DNA from 3 places in the Kutzneria chonburiensis genome. Region 3 is predicted to be linked to each of the others. Evidence: riboswitches for the same ligand, from Rfam matches in the RefSeq annotation. Region 3 holds a riboswitch; each other region holds the start of a gene.
The links. A riboswitch is a leader RNA that binds a small molecule or an ion and turns the genes downstream of it on or off. The one in region 3 is predicted to bind cobalamin.
Positions count from the first base shown of each region.

Region 1: linked by a shared signal. The riboswitch ahead of cobM (precorrin-4 C(11)-methyltransferase) and the one ahead of M3Q35_RS16445 (ribonucleoside-diphosphate reductase subunit alpha) in region 3 are both predicted to bind cobalamin.
Region 2: linked by a shared signal. The riboswitch ahead of metE (5-methyltetrahydropteroyltriglutamate--homocysteine S-methyltransferase) and the one ahead of M3Q35_RS16445 (ribonucleoside-diphosphate reductase subunit alpha) in region 3 are both predicted to bind cobalamin.

Region 1 covers NZ_CP097263.1:9,316,255-9,320,961, reverse strand. The annotation lists gene M3Q35_RS43325 (helix-turn-helix transcriptional regulator) at 1-273, shown strand, start outside; gene M3Q35_RS43320 (SIS domain-containing protein) at 280-1,029, opposite strand; gene M3Q35_RS43315 (precorrin-8X methylmutase) at 1,121-1,657, opposite strand; cobalamin riboswitch at 1,737-1,907, shown strand; gene cobM (precorrin-4 C(11)-methyltransferase) at 1,961-2,797, shown strand; gene cobJ (precorrin-3B C(17)-methyltransferase) at 2,803-3,549, shown strand; gene cobA (uroporphyrinogen-III C-methyltransferase) at 3,546-4,595, shown strand; gene M3Q35_RS43295 (energy-coupling factor ABC transporter permease) at 4,582-4,707, shown strand, end outside.
Region 2 covers NZ_CP097263.1:133,503-138,209, reverse strand. The annotation lists gene metE (5-methyltetrahydropteroyltriglutamate--homocysteine S-methyltransferase) at 1-2,059, opposite strand, end outside; cobalamin riboswitch at 2,167-2,373, opposite strand; gene M3Q35_RS00695 (TIGR01777 family oxidoreductase) at 2,447-3,328, shown strand; gene M3Q35_RS00690 (hypothetical protein) at 3,369-3,767, shown strand; gene M3Q35_RS00685 (P-loop domain-containing protein) at 3,760-4,707, shown strand, end outside.
Region 3 covers NZ_CP097263.1:3,686,984-3,691,690, reverse strand. The annotation lists gene M3Q35_RS16460 (aldehyde dehydrogenase family protein) at 1-560, shown strand, start outside; gene M3Q35_RS16455 (aminotransferase class III-fold pyridoxal phosphate-dependent enzyme) at 499-1,770, shown strand; gene M3Q35_RS16450 (aminotransferase family protein) at 1,767-3,050, shown strand; cobalamin riboswitch at 3,096-3,303, shown strand; gene M3Q35_RS16445 (ribonucleoside-diphosphate reductase subunit alpha) at 3,414-4,707, shown strand, end outside.

The DNA.
Region 1 (4,707 bases), 4.8 Mb from region 3:
GTGGACACCCGGGTCCGCCTCTCCCCCAACGCCGTCCGGGCTCTCCCGGCTTTTCTCGGCCGTCAGGTCGCCGAGCTGGTCACCGCCACCTTTTCGCCGCCCGACCCCGGCGGCTGGGTCGAGGCCGTCGTCCCGACCGAGAGCCTCCGCCACGCCCACGCCGAGTTCCTTCGCTTCGGCGCCGAGCTCGAGGTCCTCGACCCCGCCGAGCTCCGCGACATGATTACCTCGACGGTGTCCAGACTGGCCGGCTTCTACGGCCCGCCGCGGTAACGACGACTACGGGTCGCGGCGGATTCGGCCGGCGTAGTGCGACTCGAGTCCCTTGTTGTGCTCGTCGCCGCCGGGGACGTTGGCCGACAGATACACCGGCGGGGTGTGGCCGGCCGCGACCAGGCGCGCGCAGGCGTCGGCCAGCATCATCTGGGCGGCGAAGGCCGAGGTGATCGACGAGATCGCGCAGACCTGGCCGCCGCCGGGCATGGGCAGCAGCGTGTCGCCCATCGGACCGCAGTTGTCGATGACGACGTCGGCGAGCTCGTGCAGGTGTTTGCCGGAGGGATGCCGCGACTCGACGGCGGTGGCGTGGGCCAGCGACGTGAACGCGATCAGGCCGTGTCCCCGCTCCTTGACGAGCGAGGCCATTTCGACGATCGAACCGTTTCCGCCGGAATTGGACGCGATGACAAAAAGGTCGGTTTTACGCGGCGAGGCCAGTTCGTACACGCGGTGCGCGATCGCCGGATCGCGTTCCGTGTGCGAGTCGAGCGAGTCGACCGGCGCGCCGCCGTAGGTGACGACGTCGCGCAGCGCCAGCTTGTTGGTCGGGATCAGGCCGCCGGCCCGGCCGGCGATCTCCATCACCAGTCCCTGCGAGTGGCCGGTGCCGAACGCCTGGACCACGCCGTCGGCCAGCACGCAGTCGGCGACCAGCGCCGCGGCGGCGGCGATGGCTTCGCGCTGGGTGGTGACCAACTGGTCGATCAGGTCTTTTGCGGCCGATACGAACTCGTCCTGGCCGATGGACATGCGCCACGCTCCCCTCGTTAGCAACTTGCCAATCCAGCGCACGTCACGTTAACGGCATACCGAACGTGCGGGACACCCTCCGTTGGCGGCGTCAGAGATAGAGCAGTGCGTTGACGGCCGCAGTCGCCAGCGCCGCACCACCACGCTCACCCCGGTTGGTCAGTGCCGGGATACCCAACTCGCGTACCGCCCGCTTGGCCTCGACGGCTCCGACGAAACCGGCCGGCAGCGCGATGACGAGCGCCGGTTGAATCTCGCCGGCCCGGCAGCGGGCGACGAGTTCGGTGACTATCGCCACGTCTTGCCCGATGGCCCACACCGCACCGACCGGAGCATTTCGTACGAACTCCTCCAATCCGCAAGTCCGCTCGGCGATGACCGTGGCCGGTCGGCTGGTGATGCCGACGGCGACCATCCGGACGTCGGCGATCACCGGCGCGCCGTCGGCCAGCGCCTGTCGGCCCGCCGCCAGCGCCTGCTCGTCGACCAGCAGGTCGCCGGCCCAGGTGGCGTCGGCGGTGGTGTGCACGAGGCGTTCGACGACGGCCCGCGACAGCGGCCCGAGGCCGGCGGTGTCGACGCGCCGGCGGAGGATTTCGTACGACTCCGACTCGATCGGATGCGGCACTCGCGGCACGTCTCGGTTTCCCCTCGGCTGGACTGTTTCACACCGTAGTCGGCGGTGTCGGCCCGCCGACTCGTCGGTTAACCTGCTCCGCGAGCGTGGTTACGGGAAGCCGGTGCGAATCCGGCGCGGTCCCGCCACTGTGACCGGGAAGTCGTCCCGCAGAGGAACAGCCACTGGGCGCGAGCCTGGGAAGGCGCGGCGACGGCGGTGATCCGGGAGCCAGGAGACCGGCCACGCGACTGACACGCGTCGCACGGAGGATGTGATGGCTGGCATCGGGCTGCGCCTCGGGCAGGGTCCGCGGTGATCCCACCCGGACTGATCTCGTTCGTCGGCGCCGGGCCCGGCGCGGCCGACCTGATGACCTTCCGCGGCGCCGACCGGCTGGCCAGGGCCGACGTCGTGGTGTGGGCGTCGTCGCTGGTGCCGGCCGAGGTTCTCGACCACGCCAACCCGGCGGCGGTGCGACACGACTCCGCCGGCATGACGCTGGAGGACGTGCTCGAGGTCTACGCCGCCCACCCCGACGCGGCGATTGTCCGGCTGCACTCCGGCGACCCGACCGTCTATGGGGCGATCGGTGAGCAGATCGAGTGGTGTCGACGGAGCGGTCGGCCGTACGAAATCGTGCCGGGTGTCGGTTCGCTCGGCGCTGCCGCAGCCGCTGTTGGTTGTGAACTGACTTCACCGACGGTTTCGCAGTCGATCGTGTTAACACGCCTGGCTGGCGGCCGAACGGCTGCCTCGATGCCGGATGGCGAGACGGTCGCCTCGTTCGCATCGCATCGCACGACGATGGCCGTCTACCTCTCCGCCCAACGTCCCGAGCAGTTGCAAGCCGAGCTGCTCGCCGACGGAAACGGGTACGCCGCCGAAACGCCCGCGGTCGTCGTCGCGAAGGCGACGTGGCCGGACGAGCGAATTATCAAAACTACTGTCGGCGAGCTCGCGGCCGAGCTTCGTGCATCCGGCATCCGGACTGCCGCTCTGGTGCTCGTCGGCGAAGCGCTCCGCGACGACCGCGAGGTCCAGCGGACCAGGTTGTACGACCCGGCCTATTCGCACGGGTGCCGGCGGCGGTCGGCCGAGGGCAGCACGGAGGGCCGGCCGATTCCGGTGGAGAAGCGGAGGCTCCCATGACCGGTGTGCTCACCATCGTCGGTCTCGGTCCCGGCGACGCACGACACCGCACGCCGGCCGCGACCGAGGCGATCGCCGATGCCGAGGCGGTCTACGGTTACTCCGCCTATATAGATGCGTGCGACGACATCCTCCACGCCGACCAACTCGTCGTCCGCGGACGAATGACCGAGGAGACTTTGCGCGCCGAGCAGGCCGTCGAGGCCGCGGCCGGTGGACGACGGGTGGTGCTCGTGTCGTCGGGCGACGCCGGTGTGTACGGCATGGCGACGTTGGCGCTGAGCAATGCGTACGAAATCGAGGAAAATGCAAGACCAGAGGTGCGCGTGCTTCCTGGGGTCACCGCGGCGCTCGCTGCCTCGGCGCTCGTCGGCGCCCCGCTTGCGCACGACTTCGCCTGTCTCACGCTGTCCGATCTGCTGACTCCCTGGGAGGAAGTGGAACGTCGACTCCGGGCGGTGGCGGAAGCCGACCTGGCGATTGCGCTGTACAACCCGCGCTCCAAGGGACGGCCGTGGCAGCTCGACCGCGCCCGCGAAGTGTTGCTGGAACGTCGAGCACCTTCTACTCCGGTGGCGTTGGTCGCCGACATCGCCCGGGACGGGCAGCGCGTCGAGCTCACCACGCTCGGCGAGCTCGATTGCGAAAAAGTCGGCATGACCACCACCGTGCTGGTCGGCTCGTCGACCACCCGGCGGTTCGGCGACTGGCTGGTCACGCCGCGCTCGGCGGCCGCGCGGAGCACCGGGTGACCGTGCACCTCGTGGGCGCCGGCCCCGGTGATCCCGGTCTGCTCACATGCCGCGCGGTCGAACTGCTCAAGTCGGCCGACGTTGTCGTCTACGACCGTCCGTCGATGGCCGACATCGTTGCCATTGCCGACTCGGCTGAAATTCTGCACTGCGTTGGAAAAGCAGGCAGCCGTGCCGCCTGGCCGCAGAAAGACGTGAACGAGCTTCTTGTCCAACTTGGTCGGGACGGCCGCGAGGTGGTCCGGTTGAAGGCCGGGGACGCGTTCGTCGTTTCGCGCGGCGGCGAGGAAGCCATCGCGCTTGCTGCCGCCGGTGTGCCGTTCGACATCGTGCCGGGCATCTCAGCCGCGATCGCCGCGCCGGCGCTGGCCGGGATCCCGGTGATGGTCCGGCAGGTCGCCACCACGCTGACCGTCATCGCCGGCAATGACGACCCCGAGTACCGCCAGCGCATCGACTGGGACGCCGTCGCCCGTGTCGGCGGCACGATCGTCGTGCTCACCGGCCGGTCCGCGCTGCGGGACATCGCCGCTCGACTGATGGCCGGCGGCCTGGCCGCCGACACCCCGGTCGCGGCGATCAGCGCGGCCAGCCGTCCGCACCAGCGCACCGAGCTGGGCACGCTGGCCGAGTTGCCGAACGCGAGGCTGCGCCCGCCGGTGACCTTCGTGGTCGGCGAGGTCGCTGCGCTCGACCTGCTGGCCGTGGAAAGGCCAGCCGGACCGAAACCCGCCGAACCGAAACCGGACGGACAAACACCGGCCGAGGCAGAACCGGTCGGCGCGGAACTCGCCGGGGCAGACCCCGCCGGAACAGAACGGGCCGAGGCAGAAGTCGCCAGGGCAGACCCCGCCGAAGCAGAACCGGCCGGAGCAGAACCGGCCGGAGCGGACCTCGCCGGGACAGAACCGGCCGAGGCGGAACTCGCCAGGGCAGAACTGGCCGGGGCAGATCTCGTCGGGGCAGACCTCGCCACAGCAGGACTGGCCGGGGAAAACGCGGCCACCGACAGCCGACCGGAGGAGGGATCCGATGCACATTCCTGACGGGTTCGTGAATGCGCCGGTCTCCATCGCCGGCGGCGTGGTGGCGGTGGCCGGGCTGGCGCTGTGCAGCCGGAACCTGGGGCCGTCGCTGCGGGACCGGGACATCCCGCTG
Region 2 (4,707 bases), 3.6 Mb from region 3:
TGGGATAGCCGGCGGCGGCCAGGTCGGCGACGATCGCCATGTTCGACCGGGCCGCCTCCAGGCTGATCACGTCGGCGTCCATGTCGATGATCGCCTCCAGCACGTCGCCGAACTCGGCGTAGCACATGTGCGTGTGGATCTGCGTCTCGTCGCGGACGCCGGAAGTGGCCAGGCGGAAGGCGGTCACGGCCCATTCCAGGTACGCGGCCCGGTCCGCGGCCCGCAGCGGCAGCGTCTCCCGCAGCGCCGGCTCGTCGACCTGGATCACCTTGACACCAGCGGATTCCAGGTCGACCACCTCGTCACGCAGGGCCAGCGCGACCTGCCGGGCGGTGTCGCCCGCCGGCTGGTCGTCGCGGACGAACGACCAGGCCAGCATGGTCACCGGGCCGGTCAGCATGCCCTTGACCGGCTTGTCGGTCAGGCTTTGCGCGTAGGTCGCCCATTCGACGGTCATCGGGGCCGGGCGGAACACGTCGCCGACGATGATCGGCGGGCGGACGTAGCGGGTGCCGTAGGACTGGACCCAACCCTGTTGCGTGGCCAGGAATCCGGCCAGCTGCTCGCCGAAGTACTGGACCATGTCGTTGCGCTCGGGCTCGCCGTGCACCAGCACGTCCAGCCCGATCCGCTCCTGCTCGGCGATCACCGCGCGGATCTCGGCCCGCATCGCCGCCCGGTAAGCGTCTTGGTCGAGTTGGCCATTACGGAGCGCGGCCCGGGCCTTGCGCAGCTCGGCCGTCTGCGGGAACGAGCCGATCGTGGTGGTCGGCAGCTGCGGAAGCGTGAGCTGCTCCCGCTGGGCCTTCGCGCGTTGGTCGTAAGCGCTGCGACGGACATCGGGGATGACCCGCTCGCGGACGGCCGGCACCTTGACGATCGGCGAGGACGCCCTCGACGCCAGCCGGGTTTCGTTGACGTGCAAGACAGTTCCGATGGCCGCGCGACCCTCGGTCAGGCCACGGCGCAGCGTGACGATCTCCTGCACCTTCTGCCGCGCGAACGACAGCCAGCCGGCGATCTCCGGGTCCAGGTCCGTCTCGAGGGTGACGTCGTAGGGCACGTGCAGCAGCGAGCTCGACGCCGCCACGTCGACGGAAGCGGCCAGGCCGAGCAGCGTGCCCAGGACGCCAAGGGCTTCGGACAGGTTCGCGGCCCAGATGTTGCGGCCGTTGACCACGCCGGCGACCAGGCGTTTGTCCTGGATGCCGCCGATCGCGGCCAGCCCCTTGAGGTTGTCCCCCGCGGTGAAGTCCATGGCCAGGCCCTCGACCGGCGTCCTGGCCAGCACCGGCAGGGCGTCGCCGAGGCCGTCGAAGTAGGAGGCGACCAGGATCTTCGGGCGATTCGTTGCCGCGGCAAGGGTTTCGTACGTCTCGGCGACCTTGTCCAGCACGTCGGACGGCTGGTCGGCGACCAGGGCCGGCTCGTCCAGCTGCACCCAGTCCGCGCCGGCTTCGCGCAGCTGCCGCAGCAGGTCGACGTACAGTGGAACGATCTTGTCCAGCAGGTCGAGCGGCGGGAAGTCACCGTCGAGGTTCTTGGCCAGCAACAGGAATGTCACCGGGCCGACCAGCACCGGTCGCGTCACCACGCCCTGCTCAAGCGCCTCGGTGAACTCCTCGAGCGGCTTGCTGGCGTCCAGGCTGAATGTGGTGTCCGGGCCCAGTTCCGGGACCAGGTAGTGGTAGTTGGTGTCGAACCACTTGGTCATCTCCAGCGGCGGCGCGTCGGCGGTGCCACGGGCCATCGCGAAGTAGCGGTCGAGGCGGCCCTTCTCGGTCGACACGTCCGGCACGGCGTCGATGTGCCGCCGCGGGATCGCGCCAAGCAGCCAGGCCGTGTCGAGGACGTGGTCGTAGAGCGAGAAGTAGTTGCTCGGGATCTCGTCGATGCCGGCGGCGCGCAGCTCGGCCAGGTTGTTCAGCCGCAGCTCACGGGCCGCGCCGAGCAGCGCGTCGGCGTCGACACGGCCGGCCCAGTAGGCCTCGATCGCCTTCTTCAACTGCCGGTCCGGGCCCTGCCGCGGATATCCGTGCAGAGTGCTGCTTGAGGTCACGGGGCTCTCCTTCGCGAGTCCACGTGGACCCGCGGACACGCCGCGACCAGCCCCTTGTCGAGGCTCGACACCGACCCGCCCGCGAGGTCTCGGCCTGCGCCCCACGGTCGCGGGGCGCACAGCGGGCAGGTCTTCGGACTCGCGGGCGTCGTGCTCGTGCCTACTGGCCGTCGCTTCCCAAGCCTGTCGGCTCAGTGCGTGTGACGGCGGTCGTTCCCACTCACCGCTGCGGGGCAGTCCCGGATTCGCACCGGATTCCCTCTTGCGACGACCGCCCCGGGTGGGACGGCCGAACCAGCTGCCCGGCCACTGTAGCCGGTCCCCCTGGTGGGCGGTCCACCCCGTGGACCGCTAGGGTTAACACCGTTAACTCACGAGGAGGCTTCGATGCGGGTAGCGGTGGCCGGTGCGTCCGGCGTGATCGGGACGGCGCTGACGCCGGTCCTGCGGGCCGCCGGGCACGAGGTGCTGCGGCTGGTCCGGCGGCCGGCCGCGGCCGCCGACGAGCGGTCGTGGGATCCCGACGCCGGCACCATCGCCGACGGGGCGCTGGACGGCGCCGATGCCGTGATCAACCTCTGCGCGGTCGACACCACCGAGAAGCGGTGGACGCCGGCGTTCAAGCAGGAGCTGCTGGACAGCCGCGTCGTTCCGACCCGCGTGCTGGCCGAAGCCGTTGCCGCCCATGGCATTCCCGCGCTGCTCAACAGCTCCTCGGTCGCCTACTACGGCGACACCGGCGACCGCGTGATCACCGAGTCGGAGCCGGCCGGCCGTGGTTTTCTGGCCGAGATGGACCGTGACCGCGAGGCGGCCGTCGCCGCCGCCGGTGACGCGCGGGTGGTGTCGCTGCGGACCGGGATCGTGCTGTCGCCTCGGGGCGGGCTGCTCGGGCAGCTGCGGCCGATGGTCGCGTGGGGCTTCGGCGGGCGGATGGGCTCCGGGCAGCAGTACCTGTCGTGGATCTCCCTGCACGACGAGGTCGCCGCCATCCAGTTCGCCTTGGAGCACAACGAGATTCGCGGGCCGCTCAATCTGTCCGGGCCCACACCCGTGACCAATGCCGAGATGGTCCGGGCCGTCGGGGAGCTGCTGCGCCGGCCGACGCCGTGGGTGTATCCGGCCTGGCTGCTGCGGGCGTTCGCCGGCGAGCTGGCCGACGCCGGGGCGCTGACCGGTCAGCGGGCCGTGCCCGATGCCCTGCTGCGGCACGGCTTCTCGTTCCGTCATGCCACGGTCGGTGACGCCCTCGCTGGTGCATTCGGGTAATCCGGGCCCGCTCGCGCCGTCGGCGTGCCAGGCTCTGCCGGTGGACATCGACGCCCTCATCACCCAGATCGGCCCGCTGGCGACCGCCGCCGTCGCCAAGTGGGGCGAGTCCGCGCTGACCAAGGCGTCCGACACCGCCGCGACCGAGTCGGTCAAGCTCGGCCAGCGGCTGCTGGCCCGGATCTTCAGCCGGGCCAAGGCCAAGGAGCCGATCAAGGCCGCCGTCACCGACCTGGCCGCCGCCGTCGACGACCCCGATTTCCAGGCCGCGCTGCGGGCGCAGATCAAGAAGCTGCTGCGCGAGGACGATGCCCTGGCCGCCGAGCTGTCCGAGATGCTGGCCAGCAGCGCCACCGAGCGGGGCATCTCCATCGGCGGCGACAACACCGGCATCGTCTCGTCCGGGGACGGGGCGATCAACATCCAGCGAAATGGCTGACAACTCCGGCATCGTCTCCACCGGCGCCAACGCGATCAACATCCAGTACCTGGCGCCGTCCGCGCTGGTCCGGACCCAGTACCACCGGCAGGTCGAGCGCATCGCCCCGCCGGCCCTCACCGACCGCGCCGCCGAGCTGGCGGAACTCGCCGCCTTCTGCACCTCGTCCACCGGCTACGCCTGGTGGCGGGCCAAGGCCTGGTCCGGCAAGTCCGCCCTCATGTCGTGGTTCGTGCTGCATCCCCCGCCCGGCGTGCGGATCGTCTCGTTCTTCATCACCGCGCGGCTGGCCGCCCAGAACGACCGCAACGCCTTCGTCGAGAACGTGCTCGAACAGCTGCTGGCCCTGCTCGGCGAGTCCATGCCCGCCTTCCTCACCGAGTCCACCCGCGAGGCCCACCTCCTCGACCACCTGAGCCGCGCCGCCGCCGCGTGTTCTTCGCGCGGCGAGCATTTCGTGCTCCTGGTCGACGGTCTCGACGAGGACCGCGGCGTCGACGAGCACAGCATCGCCGCCCTCCTCCCCCTCTCCCCTCCTCCCGGCATGCACGTCCTCGTCGCCGGCCGTCCCAATCCGCCCGTCCCCGGCGATGTCCCTGCGCACCACCCGCTTCGCGACCCCTCGATCATTCGGGAGTTGACCCCTTCGCCCCGGGCCCAGGCGTTGCGCGTCGAGATGGAGAAGGACCTCAAACGCCTGCTCCTGAACCCCGATTCCCGTGATCTTCTCGGTCTCGTCACCGCCGCCGGCGGCGGCCTTTCCGCCGCCGATCTCGTGTCGCTCACCGGTCAGCTCTTGTGGGAGATCGACGGCCAGCTCCAGACCATCGCCGGCCGCAGCTTCGCCATCCGCGACCCGTACTACTCCACCGAGGCCCCTTCCGCTTACCTGCTGGCGCACGAGGAACTCCAGCTCACCGCCTTGGACATGCTCGGCCCC
Region 3 (4,707 bases):
TGGGCCCGGTGATCGACGAGGACGCGGTCGCCCGGTTCACCGACGCCGTCGATCACGCCCGCCGAGTGGGCAAGATCGCGGCCGGGGGAGAGTTGTTGCGGCGCAGTGAAGGGCGAGCCGACGGACACTACGTGACGCCGACAGTCGTCACGGATCTGCCGCCGGATGATCGATTGCTGACCGAGGAGCTGTTCGTGCCGTTGGTGGCGGTCGTGCCGGTGGACTCGCTGGACGAGGCCGTCATCCAGGCCAACGACACCGATTTCGGCCTGACCGCCGGCATTTTCGCCGGCCAGCAGTGGGAGATCGACGCCTTCCTCGACCGGATCGAGGCCGGTGTGGTGTACGTGAACCGGGCCGCGGGCGCGACGACCGGCGCCTGGCCGGGGTGCAGCCGTTCGGCGGCTGGAAGGGCTCGGGCAGCACCGGCAAGGCCGGCGGCGGCCGCTACTACGTGCAGCAGTACCTGCGTGAGCAGTCCCGGACGGAGGTCGGCCGATGACCACGATGATCACCGCACCGGACATTCGCACGGAACTGCCGGGCCCGATGGCCCGTGAGGTGCTGGCCCGGGACGCGGCCGTCACCAGCCGGTCCCTGCCGCGGGCGTATCCCCTTGTGCCGCAACGAGGTCGCGGCTGCGTCATCGAGGACGTGGACGGCAACCGGTTCCTGGACTTCAACGCCGGCATCGCCGTCAACTCCACCGGCCACGCCCATCCCAAGGTGGTCGAGGCCGTGCACAGGCAGAGCGAGGAGCTGCTGCACTACTCGGCCAGCGACTTCTACCTGCCGATCTACTCCCGGATGGGCCAGGCGCTGGCCGCCACCGCCCCGATCGACGGGCCGGTCCGGGTGTTCCTGAGCAACTCAGGCGCGGAGGCGGTCGAGGGCGCCCTGAAGCTGGTCCGGTACTGCACCGGCCGCCCGTACGTGATCAGCTTCTACGGCGCGTTCCACGGCCGCAGCTACGGCGCAGTCACGCTCACCGCGTCGAAGGCCAAGTACCACAAGGGCTTTGGCCCGCTGCTGCCCGGTGTGCTGCACGCACCGTACGGCAGCGACGAGACCTTCGAGCACATCGAGAACCTGCTGTTCCGGCACCAGGTGTCGCCCGACGAGGTCGCGGCGATCTTCGTCGAACCGATTCAGGGCGAGGGCGGCTACCTCGTGCCGCCGGACGGCTGGCTGCGCAAACTGCGGGAACTGTGTGACCGGCACGGGATCCTGCTCGTCGCCGACGAGGTGCAGTCGGGCATGGGGCGCACCGGCAAACTGTGGGCGATCGAGCACACCGGTGTCCGACCGGACGTGCTGATCAGCGCCAAGGGCATCGCCTCCGGCCTGCCACTGGGCGCGTTCATGGCCCGGGCTGAGCTGCTGGAGAAGTGGTCCGCCGGCGCGCACGGCTCCACGTATGGCGGCAGTCCCGTGCCGTGCGCGGCCGGCCTGGCCACGCTCGAGGTGATCGCTGAGGAAGGCTTGCTGGACAACGCTTCCACGATCGGCGAGCAGTTGATCACCGGCCTCCGTGAGCTTCGGCGGCGATTCGCGGACAAGATCACCGACGTTCGTGGTGTCGGGCTGATGATCGGCGTCGAGTTCGCCACGGCCGAACTGGCGGCACGGGTGCAGCAGCGGGCGTTCGAGCTTGGCCTGCTGGTGCTGGAATGCGGCGAGAGCAGCATCCGGATGTCGCCGCCGCTGGTCGTCACGGCCGAGGAGGCGCGCAAGGCGCTGGAGCTGTTCGGTCAGGCTGTCGCCGGATGAGTCGGCACGTGTTCACCCGTTCCCCCGGCCTGCCACGCGTGGCCGGGGGAACGGGGGTCGAAGTGTTCGATGTGGACGGTCGGCGCTATCTCGACGGCTCCGGCGGCGCGGTCGTCACGTCCATCGGGCACGGCGTGCCCGAGGTGGCCTATGCCATCGCCGAGCAGTCCCGGCGGATCGCCTACGTGCACGGGACTGCCTTTGCCTCCAAGGCACTCGACGACTACGCCGACGCCCTGGCGCCGTTGCTGCCGTTCGACGACCCGCGGATCTATCCGGTGTCCGGCGGCAGCGAGGCGGTCGAGACGGCGTTGAAGATGGCCCGCGCCTACCATCTCGCCCGCGGCGAGGACCGGCACGTGATCATCGGCCGGCAGGGCGCCTACCACGGCAATTCCCGTGGCGCGCTCGACGTTTCCGGCCGGGCCGCGCTGAGAGACCCCTATCGGCCGTGGCTCGGGGCGGCCTGGCACACCTCCTCGCCGTACGAATACCGTTGCCCAGCCCCAAATCACCCAAACGCTTGCGGCGCCTGGCATGCCACCAGACTCGATCGGATGATCACCGAGGACGTCGCCGCGTTCATCGCCGAACCCGTTGCCGGCGCGGCACTCGGCGCCTGCGTGCCGCCGGACGACTACTGGCCGGCGGTCGCCGAGATCTGCCGGCAGCGGGGAGTGCTGCTGATCGCCGACGAGGTGATGACCGGCTTCGGCCGCACCGGTCGCTGGTTCGCCTGCGAGCACTGGGGAATCCGGCCCGACATCCTCGTCACCGCCAAGGGCGCGGCCGCCGGCTACTGGCCGCTCGGCCTCGCCGTCTGCACCGCCGAGATCCGTGACACCATCGGCACTTTCGTGCACGGCTTCACCTACTCCCACCACCCGGTCGGCGCCGCCGCCGGTTTAGCCGTGTTGAACGTCATGCGCGAGCGGCACTTAACAGCCGCCGCCGAGCAACGCGGCCGCGAACTGGCCAAGGCCCTGCACGACCGCCTCGCCGATCACCCGGCCGTCGGCGACATCCGGGGCATGGGCCTGCTTCAGGCGGTCGAGCTCGTCGCCGACCGCGACACCAAGCAGCCGTTCGCCCGTGACGCGCGGATCGCCGAGCGCGTCGTCGCCGCGGCCAAGGAGGTCGGGCTGCTGGTCTACCACTCGACCGGTTGCGCCGACGGCCGCAACGGCGACCTGCTGCTGTTCGGCCCGCCCCTGGTCATCACCGACACGCAGGTGGCCGAGCTGGCCGACAAGGCCGCCGCCGCGATCCGGAGCATCTGACACGCGACACAAGATGTGGGTGCTTGCGACTGATCGTCGTCCATGTATTGTGCTCACCGAGCTGGTTCGGCCGTCCCGCCAGGGCGGTCGTCGTAAGAGGGAACCCGGTGCGAATCCGGGACTGCCCCGCAGCGGTGAACGGGAACGACCGCCGTCACGAAGCACTGGACCCAGAGGTCCGGGAAGCGACGGCCAGTAGGTGCCGACCGGCATGCCCGTAAGTCCGAAGACCTGCCCGCTCGCCCGTTCGCACCGTGAACGGGCTCGTGTCCAGGCCCCGAGGGAGGGCGTGGGGACCGTCACCGGCGCATGCCGGCGCCGTCCTCGCGCCCAGGGCCCACAGCGTGCGAGGAGTCAGGGACTGTGGAGACAGTCGTGCGGGATTCCCACCCGACGATGCGGGTGCGGAAACGCAGCGGCGCGGTCGAGACCGTGGACGTGAACAAGATTGTCAAGGCGGTCGGCCGCTGCGCGGTCGGGCTGGCCGAGGTGGACCCGCTGCGGGTCGCCACCAAGACGATCAACGGCCTGTACGACGGGGCGACGACCGAGGAGCTGGACCGGCTGTCCATCCAGACCGCGGCCGAGCTGGTGTCGGAGGAGCCGGAGTACTCCAAGCTGGCGGCGCAGCTGCTGGCGGCGTACATCGACAAGGAAGTCCGCGGCCAGGGCATCCACTCGTTCAGCCAGAGTGTGGCGCTCGGGCACCGCGAGGGCCTGATCGGCGACGAGACAGCCACGTTCGTGGCCACCCACGCCCGCAAGCTGGACGACGCGATCGACCCGGACGCGGACCGCCGCTTCGAGTACTTCGGCCTGCGCACGGTGTACGACCGCTACCTGTTGCGCCACCCCAACTCCCGCGCGGTAGTGGAGCGCCCGCAGTACTGGCTGCTGCGCGTGGCCTGCGGTCTGTCGCACACCGCGGCCGAGGCGATCCGCTTCTACCGCCTGATGTCCTCGCTCGCCTACCTGCCCAGTTCACCAACCCTGTTCAACTCGGGTACACGGCACACCCAGATGTCCTCGTGCTACCTGCTGGACTCGCCGCGCGACGAGCTCGAGTCGATCTACGAGCGGTACGCGCAGGTGGCGCAGCTGTCCAAGTTCGCAGGCGGCATCGGCGTGCAGTGGTCCCGGGTTCGGTCCCGCGGCGCGCTGATCCGGGGCACCAACGGCCATTCCAACGGCATCGTGCCGTGGCTGCGCACGCTGGACGCCTCGGTGGCAGCAGTCAACCAGGGCGGCCGGCGCAAGGGCGCGGCCTGCGTCTACCTGGAGACGTGGCACCCGGACATCGAGGAGTTCCTCGAGCTGCGCGACAACACCGGCGAGGACGCGCGCCGCACGCACAACCTGAACATCGCCAACTGGATCCCGGACGAGTTCATGCGCCGGGTCGAGGCCGACGGCGAGTGGTCGCTGTTCGACCCGGACGAGACGCCTGAGCTGCCGGACCTGTGGGGCGAGGCGTTCACACTCGCGTACAGTGCCGCTGAACAGGCCGGCCGGGCCGTGCGCACGGTCAAGGCGCGCGACCTGTACGGCAAGATGATGCGCACGCTGGCCCAGACCGGCAACGGCTGGATGACCTTCAAGGACACCGCCAACCGCACCTGCAACCAGACCGCCGAACCGGCCAACGTGGTGCACCTGT